3 regions of the Bradyrhizobium huanghuaihaiense genome follow, and region 3 is predicted to be linked to each of the others. Evidence: riboswitches for the same ligand, from Rfam matches in the RefSeq annotation. Region 3 holds a riboswitch; each other region holds the start of a gene.
What was found. Region 3 has a riboswitch for cobalamin ahead of N2603_RS29430 (TonB-dependent receptor). Riboswitches for the same ligand answer to the same signal wherever they lie in the genome.

Region 1: it holds a riboswitch for cobalamin, as region 3 does, so the genes downstream of both, N2603_RS07125 (TonB-dependent receptor) here and N2603_RS29430 (TonB-dependent receptor) in region 3, are expected to answer to the same signal.
Region 2: it holds a riboswitch for cobalamin, as region 3 does, so the genes downstream of both, metE (5-methyltetrahydropteroyltriglutamate--homocysteine S-methyltransferase) here and N2603_RS29430 (TonB-dependent receptor) in region 3, are expected to answer to the same signal.

Annotation. Positions count from the first base shown of each region.
Region 1 is NZ_CP104172.1:1,496,411-1,504,656, forward strand. It holds gene N2603_RS07120 (PepSY domain-containing protein) at 24-1,469, opposite strand; gene N2603_RS07125 (TonB-dependent receptor) at 1,472-3,742, opposite strand; cobalamin riboswitch at 3,850-4,045, opposite strand; gene N2603_RS07130 (amidohydrolase family protein) at 4,958-6,448, shown strand; gene N2603_RS07135 (CobW family GTP-binding protein) at 6,452-7,381, shown strand; gene N2603_RS07140 (urea carboxylase-associated family protein) at 7,458-8,246, shown strand, end outside.
Region 2 is NZ_CP104172.1:7,918,065-7,926,310, forward strand. It holds gene fixJ (response regulator FixJ) at 1-359, shown strand, start outside; gene N2603_RS37375 (hemerythrin domain-containing protein) at 1,328-1,927, shown strand; gene metE (5-methyltetrahydropteroyltriglutamate--homocysteine S-methyltransferase) at 3,205-5,550, opposite strand; cobalamin riboswitch at 5,653-5,855, opposite strand; gene N2603_RS37385 (nodulate formation efficiency C protein) at 6,863-7,645, shown strand; gene N2603_RS37390 (hypothetical protein) at 8,233-8,246, opposite strand, start outside.
Region 3 is NZ_CP104172.1:6,206,412-6,214,657, reverse strand. It holds gene N2603_RS29450 (energy-coupling factor ABC transporter permease) at 1-661, shown strand, start outside; gene cobF (precorrin-6A synthase (deacetylating)) at 701-1,450, shown strand; gene cobT (nicotinate-nucleotide--dimethylbenzimidazole phosphoribosyltransferase) at 1,461-2,513, shown strand; gene N2603_RS29435 (histidine phosphatase family protein) at 2,506-3,078, opposite strand; cobalamin riboswitch at 3,151-3,352, shown strand; gene N2603_RS29430 (TonB-dependent receptor) at 3,468-5,816, shown strand; gene N2603_RS29425 (PepSY domain-containing protein) at 5,829-7,250, shown strand; gene N2603_RS29420 (amidase) at 7,405-8,246, opposite strand, start outside.

The DNA of each region.
Region 1 (8,246 bases), 4.7 Mb from region 3:
TATTTAGCCGAAGCGGGTTTGCTCTAACGGCGCAGATAGCGCCAGCCGACGACGACACCGCTCACCGAGACGATGGTCCCAAGGATCGACAGCAGCCACACCACAATGTCCCAGGCCGGGCGATACATCAGCAGCAACCGGAAATCGAAACTGTGCAGCGCGTTGAACAGCCAGCGATATGTGCGACGACTGCTGTCCACGCGGCCAAGGATGTCGCCCGTGACAGGGCTGATGTGAAACCATGTTTTCGCGTCATCATCAAACACCGCACGCAACACCGGCAATTCGCGGTCGTGATGGTGCGCATACCAATAAGCGTCATATTCTCCGAGGACCTGTCGCTCCGCGACGCGGGCTTGCGGCAGCAGCTTTGTTGCGGCAATCCAGAGGCGATCCTGCGGAAGCGTTGCCAATTGGCCGGACGTCACATCCAGCGGCCGCTGCGTGCCATCACGCGATGCGGCGATCATCATCGGACTGCCATCGAGCCAGACAAAGCGCGCTTCGACCGCGGCGGATTGCGGCGTTGGCAGCTTCGCAGCGATGGTCGGCGCATCGTGGCCGGCATAGCGCTGCAGCACCTCGCGCGTCGTGTTGCGGCTTGCGAAATATTCGCCGGGATTGAGCGAAAGCCAACCTGAGAAGGTCCAGGTCAGCACGAAGATGCCCGCGAGCAGGCCAGTGACGTGGTGCCACGCCATCCAGCCACGATATGGCGTGATCCTGCCGCTCGCATAGCGCCGCTTCAGCCGGACGCGAAGGATGCCGATCCAGATGCCGGTAACGCCGATGATCAGGCAGATGCCGGAGATCCAGAGCACCACCAGCCGCCACAACGGCCCGTCTTTGCGCAGCACGGTCGGATAGATCCAGTGCGGGATCGAGCCGAGCCAGTTCCAGACGCGTTCGGTGTGGTTGGTGTCGAGCGCGATTTCGCCGGAGCGCGAGGAGACATAGAGCTTGGTGCCGGCATCGTCGCCGAGCCGAATGAGGTAAAGCGGTCGCAGCGGATCGTAGCGGGCAGTGACGCTCCATTGGTCGCGATCGATGATTTCTTCGAGCTGCGGAGATCTGCTCGCGGGATGATGTTGCGCGACCGCGAGCGCCTGCCGTTCGGAAACGCCGGTGATGATGCGGCCATCGGCTGCCGAGATCGCCAGCCGTCCGCCGTCCCAGCCGGTTATCCGATACACCGGCTCGTCGGCCAGCATGGAAAGCCGTAGATCGCGCGGATAGCGCGTGGCGCCTGCGGCCCTCATCGCATCGTCCGGCGAAAACGCCACCTTGTCCCATCGAATGTCGGGAAGCGCTGCCAGCCTTTCCTTGTCGGAAAGGCCGGGAAAAGCGACATACATCATCACCACGCCGGAAATGAACCACATGGCGAAGAACAGGCAGATGACGATGCCGACCCAGCGGTGGCCGATGTACAGCCACCGCCGGAGCGCGCGTTTCAGCGTGCGTGCCACGCTCAGAACTTCACGTTGACGGCGAGCTGCGCCGTGCGTGGCATGCCGAGCAGCCACTGCGTGGTGCCGCCCGACGTCGTGTAGACCTCATCGAAAAGATTGTAGATCCGGAACGACACGGTGGTGTTGAGATCGGGCTTCCACAGCACGCTGGTATTGACAATGTTGTAGGCCGGGCGTGTCACCGTGTTGGCATTGTCTGCATAGGTTTTGCCGACGATCTGCACGCCCGCATTGGCCGACCAGTTCGGTGCAAAGGCCCAGGTTGCCCAGATATTGGAGACGTGCTGCGGTACATTGACGGGGACATTGCCGGCATAGTTCACGCTTCCGCCGCCGACTGCCTGCACGAAGTCATCATACTTTGCGCGCAGGAAGGCAGTATTGGCATCGATTCGCCAACCGTAGTCGAGCAGGAAGCCGACCGATGCTTCGACACCGCGCGATGATTGCTGGCCGACCTGGACGGTCAGCGAGGGAATGTTGGGATCGCGTGCGAGCAGGTTGTTCTTCACGATCTCGTAGCCGGCCAGAGTCCATTCTCCGCGGCCGTTCCAGAACGATTGCTTGACGCCGACCTCGATCTGCTTGCCGGTGGCGAGATCGAAATTCTTGTTTGCGGACGACAGCGAGATAATCCCTCCGACCGGATCGACCGCGGTGGAATATTGGCCATAGAAAGCGAGATCCTTGACGGGCGTATAGACCGCACCCGCGCGCCAGGTCGTCGAGGAGAACGACTTTTCGAAGCTGTTGGCAGGTGTGACATAGTCGGTGCGCGTGACTGTGGGCTCATCCTGACGGATGCCGGCGATCAGGGATAGTTGCTCGGTGACCGACAACCTGTTCTCGGCGAATAGCGCGTATTGATTGGTTACGCTGCCAAAGCCGGGAACCGTGGGGTTCGGACTGCTGAATATGCCTGGAACGAAGTTGACCGGATTGACGGACGACGAGCCGCCGTAGGGGGAATTGTTGGTGTGGGTAAAATTGATGCTGTTGACGTCGAAGCCTGCGACGAACTCATTGGCCATGCCGAAGACATGCCCGCGGAATTTCGCATCCATGCGATTGCCGACCTGCTGCTGATCGTGAAAAATCTCGATATAGCTGCTTCGGTTGATCAGGCCGGTGGCGAGGTTATAGGCGTAGCTTTCCACGTCCTTCCAGTGTCGCTGGGAGTTCAAATAGTAAAGCGTGTTTTGAACCGAGATTCCATCGGCGATCTGCCATTCGGTCCTCACCTGGTTCCAGCTATCCTGGTAGCGGATGTGGCTGTCGCTGACGTTGTAATTTTTGAAGCGTAGCGATTCATCGAGCCTGCCGTTGATCAGCGGCGTGCCGAAATAGCGCGACGGGTTGCGGTCACCGTAGTCCGTCGACAGCGTCCAGGTGACGTCTTCGTTCTGCTTGATCTGGACTACGGCATGAAGCGCGACGTTCGAGGTGTTGTCGCGATCGACCCAGCCGTCGGACATATTGCCTGTTGCGGTGATCCGGTAGGCGACGTCCTTGTTGATCGGACCGCCGCTGTCCACCGCAATTCGCCGCGTCATGTTGCTGTCCAGCGACACCTCGGCCTGATTGCGGGGGACCCACAATGGTAGTTTCGAAACCACGTTGATGGCGCCGCCGACCGCGCCCGCGCCGTACAACACCGACGCAGGGCCGCGCAGCACCTCGATGCGCTCCGTTGACCAGGTGTCGTACGGAAACGTCACCGTCCCGGCACCGATATAGAGTTGGGTGCCGTCGTACAGCGTCATGACGGACCCGAGGCCCGTGAAGCCGCGGGTATTGAACGAGACGCCGCCATTGCCCGGTGCCGGGCTTGCCGTGAAGCCCGTGGCGTTTTGCGTCACAGCGTCGAGGATGTTCTGCTGGCCGCGTTCGGAGATGGTTTCAGCGGAGATCACCTCCACGCTGGCCGGCGTCTGCAGCCGCGTCAGTCCGAGGCGGCTGCCGGCCGTGCTGGTGCCGGTGAGATTGAGCGTCGGTGCGGCGAAGGCAGGGCCTGTCGAGGCGGTAGGCGGTGCGCCGGTGTTGGCAGCCACGTTGCGTTGCTGGAGCGAACGCGCGGAGCGCGTGGCTGCGCTGCGTCGGGGGCTGCGGGAGCTCGGCCTTGCCGACTGTTGCACGACCACGGGGTCGAGCGTCTCGGTTGGTCTTTCGGCTTGTGCCCAGCCATCGGTCGACAAAACCAGGCAGGAGAATGCAGCTGAAGTTAGAAATGCGCGGCGGAGCCGCGGCGCGAAGATCGTACGGGAGGTCATCAATAGACTCGCGGTAACGTGGCACGTCACCGCGAACGCAGTTTGGCCGCTGTCTCAAGAAGACGGCAGTCCAACACCCACCAGGACACCCCGCCCAATGTGCTCGCGTGTGACCACGACTGACGGCAGGTCTCCTGGCTCGCGGGTCGTTGCCTGTCGCCGCCTTCCCAGGCCCGCAGGCCCAGTGGCGTTTGGCGAAGGCTCACCGCTTACAGTTGCGGGGGCAGCCACGGAGTTGGGGGAATCCCCGCACCGTATTCCCTATTGATCTCCCGAAGGAGAACCGTCGCGGCCACCCTAGTTTTTTTTGCGAAGAGCTGTCAACTAGCTGTCCCGAGGCGGATCAGCATGTCGCACCGTTACCGGCCGACGTGCGGATCGCCCACCGGGCGTCGGGCAAAACAGCTCCAATTGGCATCAACCCCTCTTCACAAAAATATTCCACTTTACCGAAATTCGGATTTGTCGTATGTGTCGCGCATCCCAGCCCACCAAAGGGGCGGTCGTACGTCGTTTCGAGCGCGGGCTGGGATTGCGGTGGACGCGGGCGGCGTTAAAGGCGGACCTTGCGCGTGCAGGGCGAGATGAACCTCGTGAGCATGGTGCGGGCCGCAAAGACGGACGGCGCTCAAGTCCCGTGACGCCTCTGGCGAAGCGGGAGTGTCCGCGTACGGCGAAACCGTGTGGTCCTGGTCGTCGTAGCTACGGTCAAGCCCTGGCGAAGGCGTCATCGCGTCAACCGGCGCGGTGCCGCGACTTTCGCGGAGGCGAGGGAGGCCAGAAGGAACTCGGCTCCCGGGAGAGCGCGGCATAGGCCGTCAGACCATCGCGCAGGGAAGGCCTGGTTTCGGCTGCCCTGTGTCTCCCCTGTGCATTGCGCGTGCATTCGTTCAGCGCAGGGGTCTTATGGGTGCCAGCTGGCGCCCGGTCTTCCCTGCGCCCTTTCTCAAGAGAGGGTGTGAAGCGAAGCACAGCTCGGGCCAAATAAGCCGCGAGGATGCGGGCGTATGCGGATTGGCGAATTGACGCAGCGGCGTTGTTGCGCTCCGGTCCCGATACACGCCCTGCGTTCATGGGCCTCACTTGCAAGCATGCAGCATCGGCATCAGTGGTGGTGGTCGTTCTCCCCAGAATCTGCACTATGCGCGCCGACGTGCCTCCGGAGCTGCTGCCGGGCCTTTGGAGGTTTTTGCAATGGCTTTTCGGAGTGACGAGATGAGCGGTTTGGTGATCAGCGGCGGCCGGGTGGTGGATCCCGCGAGCGGGATGGATGCCATCGGCGATGTGGCGGTGGCGGACGGCAAGATCGCGGCTGTCGGCACGGGTCTCGGCGGCGCCGAGCGGGTGGTCGACGCCACCGGCCTCGTGGTCGCGCCCGGCTTCATCGATCTCCATGCCCATGGCCAGTCGATCCCGGCCGACCGCATGCAGGCTTTTGACGGCGTCACGACGACGCTTGATCTCGAAGCCGGCGTGCTGCCGGTCGGGTCCTGGTATGAGCGCCAGGCGCGGAAGGGGCGCGTGCTGAACTATGGCGCCGCCACCAACTGGGCCTTCGCCCGTATCGGCGCGATGACGGGCTCCAATGCCGAGAGTTCGCTGGAGGCGTTCGGCAATGCCATGCGCGATCGCCGCTGGATGGACAATGTCGCAACCGATGCGGAAGTCGCCGGCATCCTCGAGCGCCTCGCGCGCGGCCTCAACGAAGGCGGCATCGGCATCGGCATCTTGAACGCTTATGCCCCGGGCGCGGGCGTGCAGGAGCTGACCGCGGTGTGCCAGCTCGCCGCGAAGCAGGACGTACTGACCTTTACCCACGTCGCCTTCATGTCGCGCATCGACCCCGAGAGCGCGGTGGAAGCCTATATCCGCCTGATCGGCTATGCCGGCGCCACCGGCGCGCACATGCACATCTGCCATTTCAACTCGTCGAGCAAGACCGACATCGAGCGCTGCCGCGTGCTGGTCGAGAAGGCGCAGGCGCAGGGCCTCCCCATTACGGTCGAGGCCTATCCTTACGGCACCGGCTCGACCGTGCTCGCCGCCGCCTTCTTCAGCGATCCCCAATTCGTCGAGCGCAACGGCACCGGCTACGATTCCGTGCAGCGCGTGACCGACGGCTACCGCTTCCACGACCGCGAGGAGCTGCTCAAGGCACAGGCCGAGGAGCCGTCCTCGCTGGTGCTCTGGCACATCCTCGACACCGAGCACAATGCGCATCACCGCGACCTGCTCGACATGTCGGTGCTCTATCCCGGCGGCGCCATCGCCTCCGACGCGATGCCGTGGACGACGTCGGACGGCAAGACCTACACCGGCGATGCCTGGCCGCTGCCCGACGACGCCACCTCGCATCCGCGCTCGGCCGGCTGCTTCACCAAATTCATTCGCGAATGGGTGCGCGAGCGCAAAGCGGTGTCGCTGCTGGAAGGCGTACGCAAATGCGCGCTGATCCCGGCGGAGATCCTGTCGCAGAGCACGCCTGCGATGCGCGCCAAGGGCCGGCTCACCAAGGACGCGGATGCCGACATCGTCGTGTTCGATTACGAAAAACTCTCGGACCGCGCGACCTTCACGGCGATGAACCGCCCGTCGGAAGGCGTGCGCCATCTCATCGTCAGCGGTCAGCCGCTGATCAGCGACGGCATTCTGGACGTGAACGCGCGGCCGGGAAAACCCGTGCGCCGCCCCGTTGTCGAGGGCTGACCCATGCCGGTCCCCGTTCTCCTGGTGACGGGTTTTCTCGGGGCCGGCAAGACCACGGTCGTGAACCATCTGCTCGCGCATGCGGATGGGCGACGGATCGCTGCCGTCGTCAACGATTTCGGCGCCATCAACATCGATGCGGAGCTGATCGCGGGCGCGAGCGACGGCGTGGTCAGCCTTGCCAATGGCTGCATCTGCTGCTCGCTCGAAGGCGATCTGCTCCGCACGCTCTCGACGCTGCTGCGGCGCGATCCCAGGCCTGAGTACATCGTCATCGAGACCAGCGGCATCGCCGATCCCGCCGACATCGTGCGCAACCTGATGGACCCGGTGATCCTGCGCGAGGCGCCGCTGGAGACCGTGCTCTGCGTGATCGATGCGGGGACGCCGCCGTCAGCTCTGAATGACGCGCTTGTGCGGTCGCAGTTGCGCGTCGCCGATATCGTGGCGCTCAGCAAGCTCGATCTGGCGGACGAGGGCGCAGCTGCGCGGATGCGCGAAGCCATCCGCGCCCAGCGAGTCCCCGCCGTAGTGGTCGATGCGAACCACGGCGAGATTCCGTCTGCGCTATTGTTTCCCGCAGCCGTCGATCGCGCGCCAACCCGGCGCGAGCCGGGACCGAAACGGCCGGCCGAGGAACGTTTCGAGACGCTGAGCTGGACCTCCGATTACCCGATCTCGCTGCCGCGCCTGCAGCAGGCCATCGGCCGGCTTGCACCAAAGCTCGCGCGTGCCAAGGGCTTGTTCGAGACCGTCGAGCAACCGGGACGCCAGATGGTGTTCCAGTTCGCCGGCGGCCGCGCCACACTCGCGCCAGGCGAGGCACCGCCGACAGGTGTGCCGCGAACGCGGATCGTCTTCATCGCCGAGCTCGGGGTGCTCTCGCAGGCCGAGCTCGACGGGATCATGGAAGCGTGCGTTGCCGGCGGTTGAGGTGAGGCGGTAGGGTCAACCGCTTCCGCCGTCAGCCAGCGCCTCTCCTCTTGCCGAGTCGATCCGAGACCGAACAATGCCTCCAAATATCCCACCAGCTCCCGCTGATGCCGCCTCGCGCCGCGCTGCCAAGCCGGCTATCGTCTATCCGGCCGGGACGATGCCCGGGCCGGATATGGCCGCGCTCGAAGCAGCCCGCCGTGCGGCGGTCAAGACGCACGAGCTCATCGTGCCGCCACGCGATGCCCGTGCCTTTCGCGTGGCGCGCGGCCAGTTCTTCCGCATCGTCAGCATCGAAGGCCCTCAGGTCGGCGACCTCAATCTCTGGAACGCGGACGATCTCGCCGAGCGCTTCTTCAGCGGCAAGACCCGGGCGCTCCATGGCACGCATGTCGGCACCGGTGACCGGCTCTGGAGCAATATGCCCTATCTTCGGCCGATGGCGACCATCAGTCACGATACGCTCGGCTGGTACGGCTTCGACGCGGACGGCGCCGGCATTCACGATGTGATCGGCACGCGCTGCGACCCTTATACCAACCTCCTGTTGAACGGCACGGCTTACGATTTTTGCTGTCACTCCAACCTGTCGCGTGCGCTGGCGACCGAACTGCAGATGGAGCCGCACGCGGTGGAGCATCATGTCCACGACGTGCTCAACGTCTTCATGTGCACCGGCTTCACCAAGGACACACACCAGTATTTCATGAAGGCAAGTCCGGTCCGCCCCGGCGACTTCATCGAGTTTTTCGCGGAGATCGACCTGCTCGGAGCGTTGTCGGCCTGTCCCGGTGGAGACTGCAGCGCAACTCATTCCAGCGATGCCGCGGCGTGCCATCCGCTCAAGATCGAAATCTTCGAGCCG
Region 2 (8,246 bases), 1.7 Mb from region 3:
CTGGTCATGGCGACGTATCGCTCGCAGTCGAAGCGATGAAAGCAGGTGCGGTCGACTTCATCGAGAAACCGTTCAAGGAGGAGGTGCTATTGCGTGCGATCAATAGTGCTTTGAAAGCGCGGCCAACAAAGCCAGCCGACGCAGCGAAACTGCAGGCGGAAGCCCGCCTCGCGGACCTGTCGTCGCGCGAGCGCGACGTCCTGCAGGGACTATTGGCCGGGAAGATTAACAAGGTGATCGCCCATGATCTCGGCATAAGTCCGCGGACAGTCGAGGTTTACCGTGCGAACCTGATGGCCAAGACCAATGTCCGCAGCATGTCCGAGTTGATGCGGATCGCCATTACCGCGGGACTCTAGCAGCAGCGCAAATAGCGTAAATGGCTTATTCATGCATTCAAGCTGCGCACTCCAGACGACGAACGGTGAGTTTCGCGCGCACCGAGCCGATCATGTTTTCGGTGACGGCTGCCGATGCAACACACGCAGGCCGGCCGTTGCGCCAGGTGAATATGTCACGCAAGCCGAGTCCTATGATCCGGGGTCAGGCCCCACCTCGGTTCACATGCGCACTTATCGCATGATCATCAAGCACGTCGACCATGCCAGCTTACATCGATAAGGATGCCATCAATATCCGCCCCGTCAGATCCGCGGCCGACCGATGCTGACGAGGATCAAAGTCAAGGCGCCGAACAAGACCTCTTGCGGTGAGCCGAAAGTGGCGGTGGACGACAACGTTCCGGCTGACTGGAGCTCTTCAGGGGTACGGCAGTGCGTTTCCGCCTGTTTCCATGGACGCGGCCGACGAAGCCAGCATGCGGCTTTCTAATCCGATTTGAGCATGTTTGAGACTAAGTGACCGCGCCGCCCCCAATTCAAGACGCCCTCCTCATGGGCCTTATGTGTAAATACTTAGGGGTTTCTACCTAGGGAAAACATCCAAATTTCCCAATTCGTCAGGAGCAGCCAATCTGCGTCCCATCGCCATTCGCAAGATAGGGTCCGCCATGCACGCCCAGGCCGCCAGTTTTAACAAGACGAGACGCCATCCGACCAGCGTCTTGCGTGGGCAAGCTCATCGTCGTGGACGCGTGATCGCCCTGCCGACCTCAGGCCGAGTCGTGCTGCGTAGCGACGCAGCCCAGGAGCTTCGTGCAACACTTCGGCTAACTTGATTTACGCCAGCTCAAATTGAAGCGCGCTACTTTTTACGTCGAAAGGCGCGGACGCATCGCAGCGCAGCGAAGGACACCGAATTCGGCTTGGGCAGTCTTGCAAATGGCTGAAACGCTTCCAGCCTAGATTGTGCCTCCAGGAGCACCGCTATGACCATCGATCTTCTGCTTCGAGAGCATCGCAACATTGATCTGCTTCTGGTCGCTCTTCAACGCGAATTGGAGATTTTTGAGAAAGGGATCCGCCCGGATTATGAGGTCATTCGCGCCATTATCAGCTATTTCGAGGTTTACCCCGAGGTGTACCATCATCCACAGGAAGACTTGATTTTTTCCAAGCTTAAGTCTCGCGATCCGGATGCAGCTGCAATGGTCGGCGATCTCGCGCTTGAACACCAGGAAGTCATCGACCGTTTGCACCACTTCGCGCGAGCTATTGACGCTATCCTCGCGGATCGTGACCTCCTTCGGCAAGACGTCGGCAATATCATACGCGACTTTATAATACGCGAGCGGCACCACATGATGTGGGAAGAACGAGATTTCTTTCCCGCCGCCCTGAAGGCTCTCTCGGCTCAGGATTGGACCGAAATCTCTTCAGCCCTCACCAATGATGGAGATCCGCTGTTTAGCGATACAGCGGCAGCGACTTCCGATGCGCTAAGAGGGCATATTCTGCAATTGGAGCAAGAAGCTGAGACCGCACGGAGTTCGGTCGCGTTTTCGTCCGCCGAGCCCGGCAACCCGTGACACGGCGCCGAGACGGACGGGCCGTATTAATCGCGGCCGTTTGACAGCAGGAAGAGGACCTCTTGCTCAAAGAAATGGGGTTGCTCGCGACCACGTAGTGCCATACCCCAAAATGCCTTCTGCGCAATATGATCGCTTCCTCGACCACCGGCGCAAACAGCCTGGCCGATCCTAGCTGAGCTCTGGTTCCGGCACCACAATGTAACCCTCGCAGGTCCGGTAGTTGCGCAATGATATCGCGCGAAACGGACGCCTCTCATGTCCGCCGACCGATGAGGACGGACGATTGCGGCCGCCCGGGGTGCGGCGAAGTCACTCCCACTCTTTGAGCCCCGCCCCATACGCTCTGAATCATTCGGCCGCAGCCGGTTCTACTCACTGCACGCGAAATGCAAGGCGCTGCCAGACCCGGGTACGTTCAGCACCAACAGCAAGGCGCTGGACGTGGATCGCCACAAGCAGTTCTGGCGCGACTGGATTTCAACAAGCTATGGGATCCACATCGTAAACGATGCTCATTCCTGACGCGTGACTGCTTCATCGTGATCCTACATACGTGTATGCGGCGTGCAGCATGCCCTCCCATTGCGCCTTGGAGCCGTCATAGCCATCGGCGACACTCCGGTGATCGGGTCCAGAAACTTCTATTTGAGATCGATGAGCGGACCATGCGGGGGATATCACGAGCTTGAAGATGCCGCGGTGCCGATAGGGTGCTCCTCAGCGCCCAAGCCGAACCCCGACTATCGGATGGAACCGGTCGATCAAGGACTGCCTTAAGCAGAGGTTCAAATCAATAGTAACCGCTTATGCATTGGCTAAGCTAGCGAGATTCTTGGAGCCGCGCTTACGTCTCGCTGATCGAACATAAAGGTTCCAGGCAGGAAAGCGCACCAAGTTAGCTGTTGGTGCCCTGCGGTGACCGCCCGGCATGCCCCCTCGCTGCTGTCGTAATCGTGCCGACGCGCTCATGAGCCACAAACCTTGGTGTAGATTTCTAACTCTCAGGCTATACGGTCGCATACCACAGCATAGTTGAGCTGCGCTGAGCTTGTGCTTCAACTCGGCTCAGATTTTCGGAGAATGTCCTCGCCGTGATCGAACCGGCGGCTGTCCTCCCTCCGCCGATGGAAATCCGCGCGAATGCGTCAGCTTCGCTCCTTCCAGACTTTCGCCCGGCCCGCTAAGCGGGGCCGGGCATCTTTTTTGTGTTCCCAAGGCTCCCGCGCAAATGATCACAGACGGATCAGCTTGTCGAGAAGAGGCCGAAGCCCGGATCAACGGCCTCGCGGATCGAGTGCAGCGCGCAGTTCGCGGGCGGCAGCGACCATGTTCGCTAGCGCTGGCCGAACCTCCTCCCACTTGCGCGTCTTCAGGCCGCAGTCTGGATTGATCCAGAGCTGCGAATCCTGCAGCCGCGTCCGAGCCAACGCCATCAGCTCCTTCATTTCGCCCGCCTCGGGAACCCGTGGAGAGTGGATGTCGTACACGCCCGGCCCGATCTGATTTCGATAATCGTAGTTCCTGAACGCGTCGAGTAGTTCCATTTTCGAGCGCGATGTCTCGATCGAGATGACATCCGCGTCCATTGCAGCGATCGCACCGATGATGTCGTTGAACTCCGAGTAGCACATATGTGTATGAATTTGCGTTTGATCGGCGACGCCCGATGAACAGATGCGGAAGCAATCGACGGCCCAGTCGAGATAAGCCGCCCACTCCGATCGACGCAACGGCAATCCTTCGCGGACTGCCGCTTCGTCGATCTGGATCATGGTCGCACCAGCATTCTCGAGATCGCGGACTTCGTCTCGGATCGCGAGCGCAATCTGGCGGCAGACCTCGCTTCTGGGAATATCATCGCGAACAAAGGACCAGTTCAAGATCGTCACAGGCCCGGTCAACATCGCTTTCATCGGTTTCCTGGTTAGTGATTGCGCATAGCGCCACCAGTCCACGGTGATAGGCTTCGGTCGCGCTACATCGCCAAACAGGATCGGTGGCCTGACGCAGCGCGAGCCGTAGGACTGCACCCATCCGCTCCTGGTAAATGCGAAGCCGGCGAGTTGCTCGCCGAAGTACTGCACCATGTCATTGCGCTCGAACTCGCCGTGCACGAGGACGTCAAGACCGATGTCCTCCTGCCAACGTACGGCGCGCGCAGTCTCCTCCTTGAGGAACCTGTCGTATTGCTCGTCGCTTATCGTACCTCGCGCATGCGCCGCACGGGCATTCCGGATCTCTGTGGTCTGCGGAAACGATCCTATCGTCGTGGTAGGAAAAGCCGGTAGTCCGAAACGATTGCTTTGGATCTCGGCACGACGGGCAAATGGGCTCGCGCGGCGACGCATGGTCTGGTCGATCGCTCTCATCCGGACAGCGACATTGGCATCCCGGATTTTCGGCGAAGTCCGGCGAACAGTCGCGGCACATTCCGACTCGGCAAGAGCTAGCGCAACATTCCGGTCGCCTGCGAGTGCCCGCGCCAGGATCGCAAGCTCCCGCATCTTCTGGACCGAGAAAGCAAGCCAGCTCTTCACGTCGGAAGCGAGCCGAGTCTCGAGTTCAACATCGACCGGCACATGAAGCAGCGAGCAGGATGGGGCGATCTGTACACGATCCTTGCCGAGCTTCGCAATCGCTGGTTCGAGCCGCTGGTGCAGCGACAACAAATTCGACCGCCATACGTTCCGACCGTCGATGACACCGAGCGACATGACGAGATCATTTCGGCCGCCAGCGATAATCTGGTTCAACAACTGTGGCGCTCGAACAAGATCGAGGTGCAATCCGGCAACTGGCAGGCCCAAGGCAGTGTTCAGATTGTCGCCGAGGTCGCCGAAATAGCTGGCAACCATGATCTTGATGGCCGGCCCCTCCTTGGCGAGCCGGTTATAGGCATGTCGCAAAGATTTTCGCGCCCCCTCATCCAGATCAAGAACTAGGCAGGGCTCGTCGAACTGAACCCAATTTGCCCCACGTTTGGCCAATTCCTGCATAACCTCGATATAGGCCGGTATCAGTTCATCCAGCAATGAGAGTGGCTGGAATGTGGAATCGGTACTCTTGCCGAGCTTTAGGAATGTGACCGGCCCGATCAGGACAGGGCGGGTCTGAAAGCCAAGGGCCTTGGCCTCCTCATACTCCTCGATCGGCTTGCGGGAGCATAGCTTGAAAGTCTGTCCCCTGTGAAACTTGGGGACCAGGTAGTGGTAGTTGGTGTCGAACCACTTGGTCATCTCCTGCACGGGTGCGCCAAATCCGCGCGGTCCGTGACCGCAACTCGCTTCTTGGTCGTCGCATTGTGAACCGCGGGCCATGGCGAAGTACGTCTTGAGCGAAACGGATTCGGCTTTCGAGGCGTAGATCTGCGGGATGGCGCCAACCATGAAACTTGTGTCGAGCACCTGATCATACAGCGAGAAATCGTTCGATGGAATGACCGTGACGCCGATAGATTTCTGACGAGCCCAGTTCGCGGCACGCAGGCCAGCTGCGTCCTCGAGCAGCTGCTGTTCGCTGCTTTTTCCGGCCCAGTAGCTTTCTAGAGCGAGTTTGAGCTCGCGCCTTGGACCGATGCGTGGCGTTCCGAGCGTGGCAACAGGAAGGGAGAGAAGAGACATAGCGTTAACCCCATGTTGGGGGCAAAGGCCATGGCGGACGCAGGCAGAGGAAGTCGCGCGGTGCGACGGCTGCTTGGCGCACCACCGGACACCCCGCCCGTGGACGAATATATTGTCGGGGCAGGTCTCCTGGCTCGCGGGTCATCGGTGCTGTCCGGCCTTCCCGAAGCCGCGCAGGCTTCAGTGACATCGTTGGACAGCGGCTCGCCGCTCACAGTTGCGGGGGCAGCGCCGGCATTTTCACCGGCTTCCCTCTTAGCTCCGGATCAAATGGAAACCGGAGAACCTCGACGACTTGGATTATCGGCAAGAGGAGTCTTCCGTCAACCTCTCAGATTATGTCTCAAGCAGATGCTGCGACATCTGCGACGCGAACGACCGTGCATCTCTATCGTTGAGATGATGCAGAAGTGCACTCCAAATCAGCGATATCGGAATGGCGATCACAGCTGTCTGCCGGCCGCACGCCAGATCGGAAGGAACAAATGCGGCTTCCGCGGTCGGGACCGCTGCCTCGAGCAGAATGAAGTTGTTGCGCGTCCGGGCTTACCAGCGGTTCTTGGAGCACGTTCGCCACCAGCCACCTTCTCGACCAACAGGATCCGTAGGCCCAACACACCTGTGAAGCCAGCAACATATCCGGCCAGCACGTTGGTTTGCGGCGCCGGCCAGATTCCAAATGCTCGACGGTGAAGATCGGCTTCGCGTCGTTCGTCATCGAGTACAAAGCGCACCTGACTGAGGCTGTTCTCGACTTCCGGAGTCGCCGCACGTCGCGAAAGGAGCGCAAAAGACACCATGGCGCCACATGTGCCCAAGGCATGACAGAGATCGAAAGCCCACATTCCGGCAACGATAAGCGAACCACACCGTTCAGTGATGGCAAACGTGCTGCCACTTCTCATCAGGAACTTGGCACCGAGGCGCTCCGCTGAGCCGTCGAATATCCGATCCGCGACGGGGATGCATAAGCCCGGGTGGATAGGTTGAATGGAAACATCGAGACGTGCGCCAGTCGGAAAGTCGACAAAGAGGACACAAAACCGTTGCGAATTGACGTCTGTTACCTGGCACGAAGAATGCACGTCCTCGCTATGCCCAGTCCTCCTGCTGGGCATGTCCAGCACAGCAAATTGAGGCTGTCGGTGGCAGTGAAGTTAGCGGCGCGTGACATAGAGGGGAGCGCCTGCTCGCACGGGAAACCGGCGGTCGCCCCGTCGCGTCGCCGCTAACTTCTTGCGCTCGCGCATAACAGTTTGAAGGTTGCCCGCTCTGGAATGACGTGTGGATGAGACCAGATAGGCCGACGGTTATGAAGAAAATGTCTGGAAGACGCGCGCTATGGCTTTGCCTCGCTCGATTCCTGATCTGCCTGGCCGGGCTGGCTGCGACGAGCAACAGTGTTCGCGCCAACGACAGCCCCCTTATTGAAAGAGTTAAGTCAACGTGGCGAGCGCAAGACGGTGAGACAATAGAAGAAGTTATCTCCAACGTCTCGAAGGTGGCACAGTTCGTCCCTCGAATGTGGGGCGTCGCTGAACTTGACCAAAATGACCATGTTTTCCTCTCGTGGACCAGGCACCGGGATGATAAATCAGACGAACAGTACGTTATCACCTGGAAGATCGCGCTCGACGGGACGATTGAACTTGCGTCGACCTATGCAAAGCCCATGGAATTGGGCTGGCGCGCCTTCGCGCTCTCCTTGATCGCCCGTGAAGTCTCGGATGGCGAAAAAGACGCAAATCTTGGCTTTCTGCGTGACACGACCAACTTCAATTTTGTGACGACCAAGCAAGGCCGGCTCGGCGATCTTCTGCGGCAGGGCCGCTGCACTATCGTTGACCCTGTTGGAGTGGACTACTTGCCGAAGCAGAATGACAAGCCGACCGAGAAAGGTGATCTGTGGCGCGTTTTGCTTGTGGTGAACTGTAATATCCCAGGGCCGCGTTATTTTACACACAACGGGGTCATCACTTTCGAGAAGAGCGAAGGACAAGATTGGGAGCCGCAATCCTCCTTTGCCAAGCGTATCGCGGGCTTTCCTCCTGGCTCCTGGTTCGCTCGCATGGAGCCAAAGGAACGGGAAGAGTAGAGGGGGAGCGAAAGGCCTCGGTTAATGATCGCGCAGAGCAAGATCGCGCCGCAGCTCCTGTAGGGCCGAACGTCTCAGAGCAACGGCAAGACATATCAGCTCTAAACTCTCGGGTGTTTACGCCTTGAACAGTCGCGAGCCTTTCCCGCGGCCTTCAGCCAGCATCGAAAAAATGGGAGCACGATTACCTCCGCCCCTTTCTGCGAGGAGTCGAGCTCAGCGGCGCGTGCCAGCTTGCGAGAAGTGGCTTGGTCAGCGCACCCCACGCAGTGAGAGGACACCGTCTGCGAGGGAACCAGCTCTCCATGCCATTCTTCACGGGACCGGGCCTGCAGATGCCTCGGGCCCAAGCCCGATCCGGCGCGCGAACCGCCCATCGCGCGACTGACTGGCCCCCGCAAGAGCGTAAGCATTCCAAGGCCGAGACGGCAGGCGGGATCGAGTGCTGCGACGAAACCGGTTAATAGGGTAATGGGGCGGTGTTAGCGGCCGCCGGCATACCCCCCGACCACCGGTCCTTTTTGAGCGCCACGGGCGAGCAGCCCGGAGCCGTGCCCGAGGCATCGAGAACCGAACTGAGTCGGCGGTTAGATTTCCTCGC
Region 3 (8,246 bases):
CGTCGTGACGGGCGCCAAGCTCGTGTTGAGTTACGCAACCGGCATCGCCGCAGGCGGCGTTGCCTTGAAGCTCGCGGCCGAGACCGTGCGCGAGCAGGGCATCACGTCGTTCGCGGCGCGAACGCTGGCGACCACCGGCCTCGTCTTCACTTTCTTCGAGATCCTGCCGCACTTCCCGGTCGGCGTGTCCGAGGTGCACTTCATTCTCGGCTCGACCCTGTTCCTGCTGTTTGGCGCTGCGCCCGCAGCTTTCGGCCTCGCATTGGGCCTGCTGCTTCAAGGCGTGCTCTTCGAGCCGGCAGACCTGCCGCAATACGGCATGAACGTCACCACGCTGCTGGTGCCGCTGTTCGCGATCCAGGCGATCGCCACGCGGATCATTTCGCGCAACACCGCCTATGTCGACCTCAGGTATCGCCAGGCGCTGGCGCTCTCGACCACCTATCAGGCCGGCGTGATCGCCTGGGTGGCGTTCTGGGCGCTCTACGGCTCCGGCTTCGCCATGAGCAACCTCGCCAACATCGCGACCTTCGCGGCCTCCTACGCGCTCGTCATCGTGATCGAGCCGCTGGCCGATCTCGCTGTGCTGGCGCTGGCGAAGTCGTTGCGCGGTGTCACCGCACCCGGCCTCGTCACTCCGCGCCTGCACAACGCGGCTTAAGAGACAAGGGGCGGCCGTCATGGCCGCCCCGTACGCCCGATGCTCACGCTCTCCCTGATAGGCATCGGTTGCGGCGATCCCGAGCAGCTCACGCGCGCCGCGACCCGCGCCATCAACGCGGCCGATCTCGTCCTGATTCCGCGCAAGGGAAGCGCCAAGTCCGATCTCGCCGATCTCAGGCGCACGATCTGCACGGACGTGCTGACCAACGACAAGACACGCATCGCCGAGTTCGACCTGCCGGTGCGCGACGCCACCGAGGCCGACTACCGCAGGGGTGTGGACGATTGGCACGATGCCGTCGCCGCCGCATGGTCGCAGACCATCGCGAGCCATCTTGGCGACGAAGGCAAGGTCGCGCTGCTGATCTGGGGCGATCCCTCGCTCTACGATTCTTCGCTGCGCATTGCACGGCGGCTCAATCCCTTGCCGATGATAGAAGTCGTGCCCGGCATCACCTCGATCCAGGCGCTGTGCGCGGCGCATGCGCTGCCGCTCAACGACATCGGCGAGCCTTTTCTCGTCACGACTGGCCGTCGCTTGCGCGAGGGCGGCTGGCCGCAGGGCGTCGACACGGTGGTCGTGATGCTCGACGGCGGCACCGCATTCCATTCGCTCGATCCGGCAGGCCTGCATATCTGGTGGGGCGCCTATCTCGGCATGCCCGACCAGATCATCATGTCCGGCGCGCTCACTGAGGTCGGCCCGCGCATCGTCGCCCTGCGGCAGGAGGCACGCGAGCGGCATGGCTGGATCATGGACAGCTACATTCTCAAGCGCAGGCCGTAAGCGAGGCAGCATGCTCCCCGACTGGGTCACCCAGGAATGCCCCGAGATCTCCGCCGCCCATCGCGACGCGGCGATCGCGCGTCAGGCGCAACTGACAAAACCGACCGGCGCACTCGGCCGGCTCGAGCAGCTCGCAATCGAGCTTGCCGGCCTGCAAGCGACGGAGCAACCGCGTGCCGGGCGGGTGCCCATCATCATCTTCGCCGGCGATCACGGCATCGTCGCGCAGGGCGTGTCGGCCTATCCGCAAGGAGTCACCATCGCGATGATGGCGAATTTTGCCTCCGGTGGCGCCGCGATCTCGGTGCTGGCGCGCGAGCTGGGCTCAAACCTGGAAGTCGTCGACGCCGGCACGCTGGCGCAGGAGGCGATGCCTGATATCATCACCGACAAGCCGCGCAATGGCACTCGCGATTTCAGCGTCGAGGCTGCGCTCACGCCCGCGGAATTGGCCTTCGCCTTCGAAGCCGGCCAGCGCGCGGTGGCGCGTGCCGAGGCCAGCCGGCCCGACCTCCTGATCTTCGGCGAGATGGGCATCGGCAACACCACGACCTCCGCGGCGATCGCCGCGAGCCTGCTCGGCATCAGCGCCGAGGAGATCGCGGGCAGCGGCACCGGCGTCGATGCGGCCGGTCGCGCGCACAAGGCGCGCGTGATCGATGCGGCGATCGCGCGTCATGGCGTTGCGGGCGCGCCGCCCGACAAGATCCTGTGTGCCGTCGGCGGTCTCGAGATCGCCGCGATCGCGGGCGCCATCATTGCGGCTGCGCAGCGCCGCATCCCCGTGTTGATCGACGGCTTCATCGTGTCGGTCGCGGCGCTGGCGGCCGTGCGGCTCAACCCGTCGTGCCAGCCCTTCCTGCTGCCCTCGCATCAATCGGCGGAGCAGGGACATCGGCTGGTGCTGCGTGCATTGAACGTGCAGCCGCTAATCAGCCTCGATCTCAGGCTCGGGGAGGGATCGGGCGCCGCCATTGCGCTGCCGCTGGTGCGCTTCGCCTGTGCGCTTCACAACGGCATGGCGACCTTTGCGCAGGCCAATGTGCCTGACAGGCCTAGCTGACCCGCTGATTGACGGAGATCACCCGCCAGCCGGTGGCGAGCCGGTCGATCCGGGTTAGCGACAGCGGATCGATCACGAAGCGCAGTGCCGCTTCCGGTGCGAGATCGAGCGCGATGCACAGCGCGGCGCGGATCGTGCCGGAATGGACGACGAGCGTTGCTGATCCGGCGCCGATCCGCGACAGTCCCAGCCGGACGCGCGCGACCTGATCCTCGAAGCTTTCGCCGCCCGGTGGTCTCAGGTGCGCCGGATCGCTCCAGAATTGCGCGTAGGCCTCGCCGCCGCTCGCTGCGAGCTCGTCATGTCGCCGGCCGGTCCAGTCGCCGAAATCCTGCTCGCCGAACTCGCGCACCGGATCCGGTTCGAGCCCCAGCGCGCGCGCTGTCTCGATCGTGCGTCGCGCAGGGCTCGCATAGCTCGCAGCTTCCCGCGGCAGGCGCGACCGCAGCGCTTCCAGCTGCGCACGGTCGGTCAGGTCCGCGGGTGCATCGGCGGCATGGATCGTCCCTTTGACGCCGTCGACGGGCGCATGTCGGATCAGCCAGAGGAAGGTCGCGCCTTCCATACTTATCTCCACGGAAGTTGGTCGCTGTGGCAATAACGCCGCAACTGGTACATTGACTCTGTCTTGCTGGTAATCCTAGATGCTCGCGACGGTTTCCCCGAGAGGGGATGAAAAGGGAATGCGGTGCGGGGACGTTGTCCCCAATGCCGTGGCTGCCCCCGCAACTGTGAGCGGATAATCCTTCGTCAGAAGCCACTGGGTCCTCGGTCCCGGGAAGGCGACGAAGCGGTCGTGACCCGCGAGCCAGGAGACCTGCCGTCAGCCGTGGTCACACGCGAAGATGTCGGTCGGGGAGTACAGACATTCGGCTTCATCGGAGGGCTGACAAGCCCAGGGTGAGACCTCGTTCGCTGTGACGTGCCACTGACGTCATACCGAGGTCCAAGACCGTGTTTTCCATCCGTATCGTACGACCGCGCAGCGTCCTGCTCGCCTCCGCCGCGTTCACATCCTTAGCCGCTCTCGATCCGCCCGCCGCGCTGGCGCAGCAGGCCCGCGACCCGCTTCCGCCCGTGGAGGTGTCGCCACCGCAATCCCGCAAGCCGGCCAAGCCGGCCGCCCGGGACGCCCAGAGCACGCGCCGCGCGGCAGCGCGCCGGCCGGCGACCGCATCCGCAGTGCCCAAGCCCGCCGTGCCGGCTGTGACGGCGCAGACGCCGCTTAACACCAATGTGGTCGCCGAAAGCGCCTCGCGGCTCGGACTGACCGTGCGCGAGATACCGGCGACCGTCGAAGTGATCTCGGCCGAGACCATGCGCGAGCAGGGCTACCGCACCGTCTCCGAGGTGGCGCAGGGCGCGGTCGGCGTCACCTCCGGCGACGCGCCGGGGGAGCCGGCGGGCTTCTCGATGCGCGGCTTCACCAACAGCCAGATCAACACGCTCTACAACGGCATCAAGATCGGCCCGCAGAACATGACCTCGCGGATCATGGACACGGCCAACCTGGAGGCCGTGGAATTCCTGAAGGGCCCGGCCTCGCTGATCTCGGGCGAGGGCGCCGCCGGCGGCGCGATCAACCTCGTCACCAAGCAGCCGCACACCGGCGCGATCCGCAACGAGGCGGACTTCTCGTACGACTCCCTGAACTCGTTCCGCGCGCATTACGGCTCGGGCGGCAGCACCAACGTTCAGGGCCTCGATTACCGCTTCGACATCAGCCGCTCCTCGCTGAACGGTTTTGTCGACGACACCAACACCAAGACGCTCGATGTCTCGGGCCAGCTGAACTACCGCATCTCCGACAGCCTCAAGGTCTGGGGCGCGGTCGAATATCGCGAGGACCGCGGAAAGGCCTATTGGGGCGCGCCGCTGGTGCCGGTCGCCTTCAGCGGTTCGCATGCGACGGCCGGGATTGTCTCGGGCACCTACTTCAACAGGACCGACCTCGGGGCCGTCACGATCGACGACCGCACCTTCAACACCAATTACAATGTCCTCGACAACCGAAACGTGGCGCAGGAGGTGTGGCTGCGCGGCGGCTTCGAGCTGAAGCTGGCGCCCGACCTGACGCTGAAGAGCCAGGCCTATGGTTACGGTGCTGAGCGCTCGTGGTTCAACAACGAGATCGAGGCGTTCGATTCCACGAACAACCAAGTGTATCGTGAGCGCTTCTATGTCGCGCACAGCCAGCGCCTGGTTGGCAATATCACCGACCTGATCTGGGACGCCAATATCGCGGGCTTCGACAATCGCCTGGTCACGACGCTGTCGTCGAGCTATCTCGATTTCGTCAGACCGGGCGCGGCGAATTTTCCGTCTGATTATGTCCCGCTGGTCGATCCGCCGCGCGGCTATTACGGCTCGCTCGAGATCCAGCGGCAGACCGCACGGATCGACAACGAGGCGCTGTCGTTTGAGGACCGGCTGAAGCTGACGCGGACCTTTGCGCTGGTCGGTGGCCTCCGCGTCGAGCATATCGGGCTCGATCGCAATTGGACCGACAAGACCGGGCTGGAGAAGGCGGGTTTTCCGTACACCACGGACTGGGCGCCGGTGACGGGACGCATCGGCTACACCTGGGAGGCCGTGCCCGGCCTGACCTTCTTCAGCCAGTACGCGACCGGTGCCGACGTGTCCGCCAACAACATCTTCCTGCTGTTGCCGACCCAGCCGCTCGACCTGACGACGTCGCGCACCTACGAGACCGGCGTCAAGCATCTGTTCTGGGACAACCGGGCGGAGTGGTCGTTCTCGGCCTATGACATCCAGCGCAAGAACGTCTATGCGGCGGCCGGCGGGCAGGCGCTCAATATCGCCGGGCGGCAGGAATCGAAGGGCGTCGAGCTCGCCGCCGCGGTGCGGCCGATCGAGCCTTTGCGGCTGTGGGGCAACATCGCCTATGTCGATGCGCGCTATGCCGACTACAATTTCGCCGGCGGCTCGTTCTCGGGCAACACGCCGCCGAACGTGCCGCGCATCGTCGCCAATGTCGGCGCGTCGTACCGGTTCTTCACGCCTTGGCCGGTGGAGCTCGGCATCGTCGGCCGGCACGTCGGCGATCGCTACACCACCGACGCCAACACAGTGACGATGAACGCCTATACTGTCGGCGACGTCTACGCCTTCGTCGACATCCCGAAGACTGTCTTCAATGCCGTCGACCAGGCCCGCCTGACCTTCCGCGTGCGCAACTTCACCGACAAGCGCTACGCGATCTGGGGCGATCCGTTCTATCCCGACCAGATCCTCCTGGGCGCGCCGCGCACCTACGAGATCTCGGCGGCGTTCAAATGGTAGGGCGCTGAACCCATGATGGGCGCGATCGTCCTGCTGCATCGCTGGCTCGGGATCGCGTTCTGCCTGCTGTTCGCGATGTGGTTCGCGAGCGGAATCGTGATGCATTTCGTTCCGTTTCCGTCGCTGGCGGAAGCGGAGCGGGTTGCCGGCCTCGCGCCGGTGGGGCGCGCGCAGGCGACCTTGACGGTTGCCGATGCGGTGACTGCGAGCGGGATCGCCGATGCTGCGCGTGTTCGCTTGATCCAAAGAACCGACGGGCCGGTCTACATCGTGTCGGGGCCCTCGCGCCTGCGCGCGGTTCGTGCTGCTGACGGGCAGGATGCCTCAGTGCGATCGCCCGATGTCGCGCTCGCCATCGCAATGGTTCATGCGCGTCAGCGCGGGCTCGATGCCGCGCATGCGGCGGTCGTGGCATACGCTGACTACGATCAATGGAGCGTACCGAACGGCTTTGATCGTCACCGACCCTTGTTTCGCGTGGCCCTCGGCGACGCGGCCGGAACGGAGGTCTACGTCTCGTCGCGCACCGGCGAGGTCGTGCTGGATACGACGCGACGCGAGCGCGGCTGGAATCTCGCCGGCAGTGTGCTGCACTGGATCTATCCGACGGTCCTCAGGAGCAACTGGGCGCTGTGGGATCGCGTGGTCTGGACGCTGTCGCTGCTGGCGCTGATTGCAGCCCTGCTGGGTGCGGTGCTCGGGATCGTGCGGGTCAAGATGCAGGGACGCCATCTCTCGTCGCCGTATCGCGGCTGGCACGCCCTGCATCATGTCATCGGCCTCGTGGCGACCGTCTTCGTGCTGACCTGGATCTTCAGCGGATGGCTCTCCATGGATCACGGCCGGCTGTTTTCGCGCGGGCAACTGACCTCGGCCGAAACGGGTGTGGTGCACGCCGCGCCGGATTGGGGAACGGCCCCGCCACTCGACAAGAATCCTATCTCGTCCCTGGCTCACGAAGTCGAATGGTTCGCTTTCGACGGCAAGCTCTATCGACGCGAACAGACAGGTCTCGACACGCAGGTTGTGGTGCGGCCGGACGGTGCGGAGTCGCCGGGCCTCAGCGCACAGGAGATCGCGAGCATGATGACGCGGCTTGCGACGGGCTGCGGTGCGCCCTCCATCCTCGCTGATAACGACGATTATCCCGCACAGTCCGCTGTTCCCGGTGCGCCCGTCTACCGCTCTCGCTGCGGTGGCCTCTGGTTCGACATCGACGGCGCCGACGGCCGTGTGCTGCAAAGGCTGGATGCGTCGCGGCGGGCCTATCGCTGGGCCTATGGCGCGCTCCACACGCTCGATTTCCCAATCCTCAACGCGCATCCGCGCTTTCGCGATGTGCTGATCGTCGGCCTTTGCGCGCTCGGGCTGATGTTCTCGATCACCGGAATTGTCATCGGCTGGCGGCGGTTGCGTCGGTCTTTCGCCAGTTAGGGAGCCCGATCAAACAAAAAAGTGCGAAAACAACCCCATGCACAGTAGCCGGGGATAATGGAATCAACGGCTTACGCAGGCATCGCCGCGATTTGACCCGTCGGGCAAAACAGGGATATATTGCTATTATTCCGAAATAGCCGCGTTGCCAAAGCTACGCTTGCAACCGCGCCTCGATCTGTCGCGCGGCGCGCAGCAGGGTCCGATCCTGGCCGCGACGGGCGATGATCTGGAGGCCGAAGGGAAGGCCGTTCGCGTCGGCCCCGCAGGGAAGCGAGATCGCCGGCAGGCGGGCATGATTGACGAACGGCGTGAACACGGCATGCGCGCGCGGGCTCGCCGCGCGGCCGCCGATCGTGCCGGGTCCCGCTTGCGTGAACGGCCAGGCGACACAGGGGACGGTCGGCGTGAGCAGCAGGTCGACCTCGGTGAAGAAGGCCGCGAAGGCATGGGCGATCGCGGCGCTCGCGATCAGCGCGCCTGCAACGTCGGTGCCCGACCACGACAGCCCTCGCTCGATCTGCCTGGCGATGTCAGGGTCGAAGACGGTCGGATCCTTGCGGAAAGCGTCGCCATAGAGCGCGGCAAGGCCGGCATGCTGGAGCGGCATGATGGCTTCTTCCGTTGCACCGGTCGGCCAGACGGGATCGCGTAGCATGATGCTGAGGCCGGCGGCGGAGAGACGCGCGATGACGGAAACGAGCCCGTTGGCGACGACGTCGTCGACCGCGACGTCGAGCCCGAGCCGCGGCGAGAAGGCGATGCGCAAGTCCACGATGTCCTCGGCTTCCTGCGCGATGACGGCTGCATCCGGATCGCGCGGATCGGTGCCGGCCATGATCTCGAAGGCCAGCGCGATGTCGGCGACATCGGCGGCGATCGGTGCGATCACGGAGAGGCCGAAGAACGGTTCGGCGAAGCCGGGCCCATAGGGGATCGCACCATAGGACGGCTTGAAGCCGGCGACGCCGACATGGGCCGGCGGCCTGCGGCTCG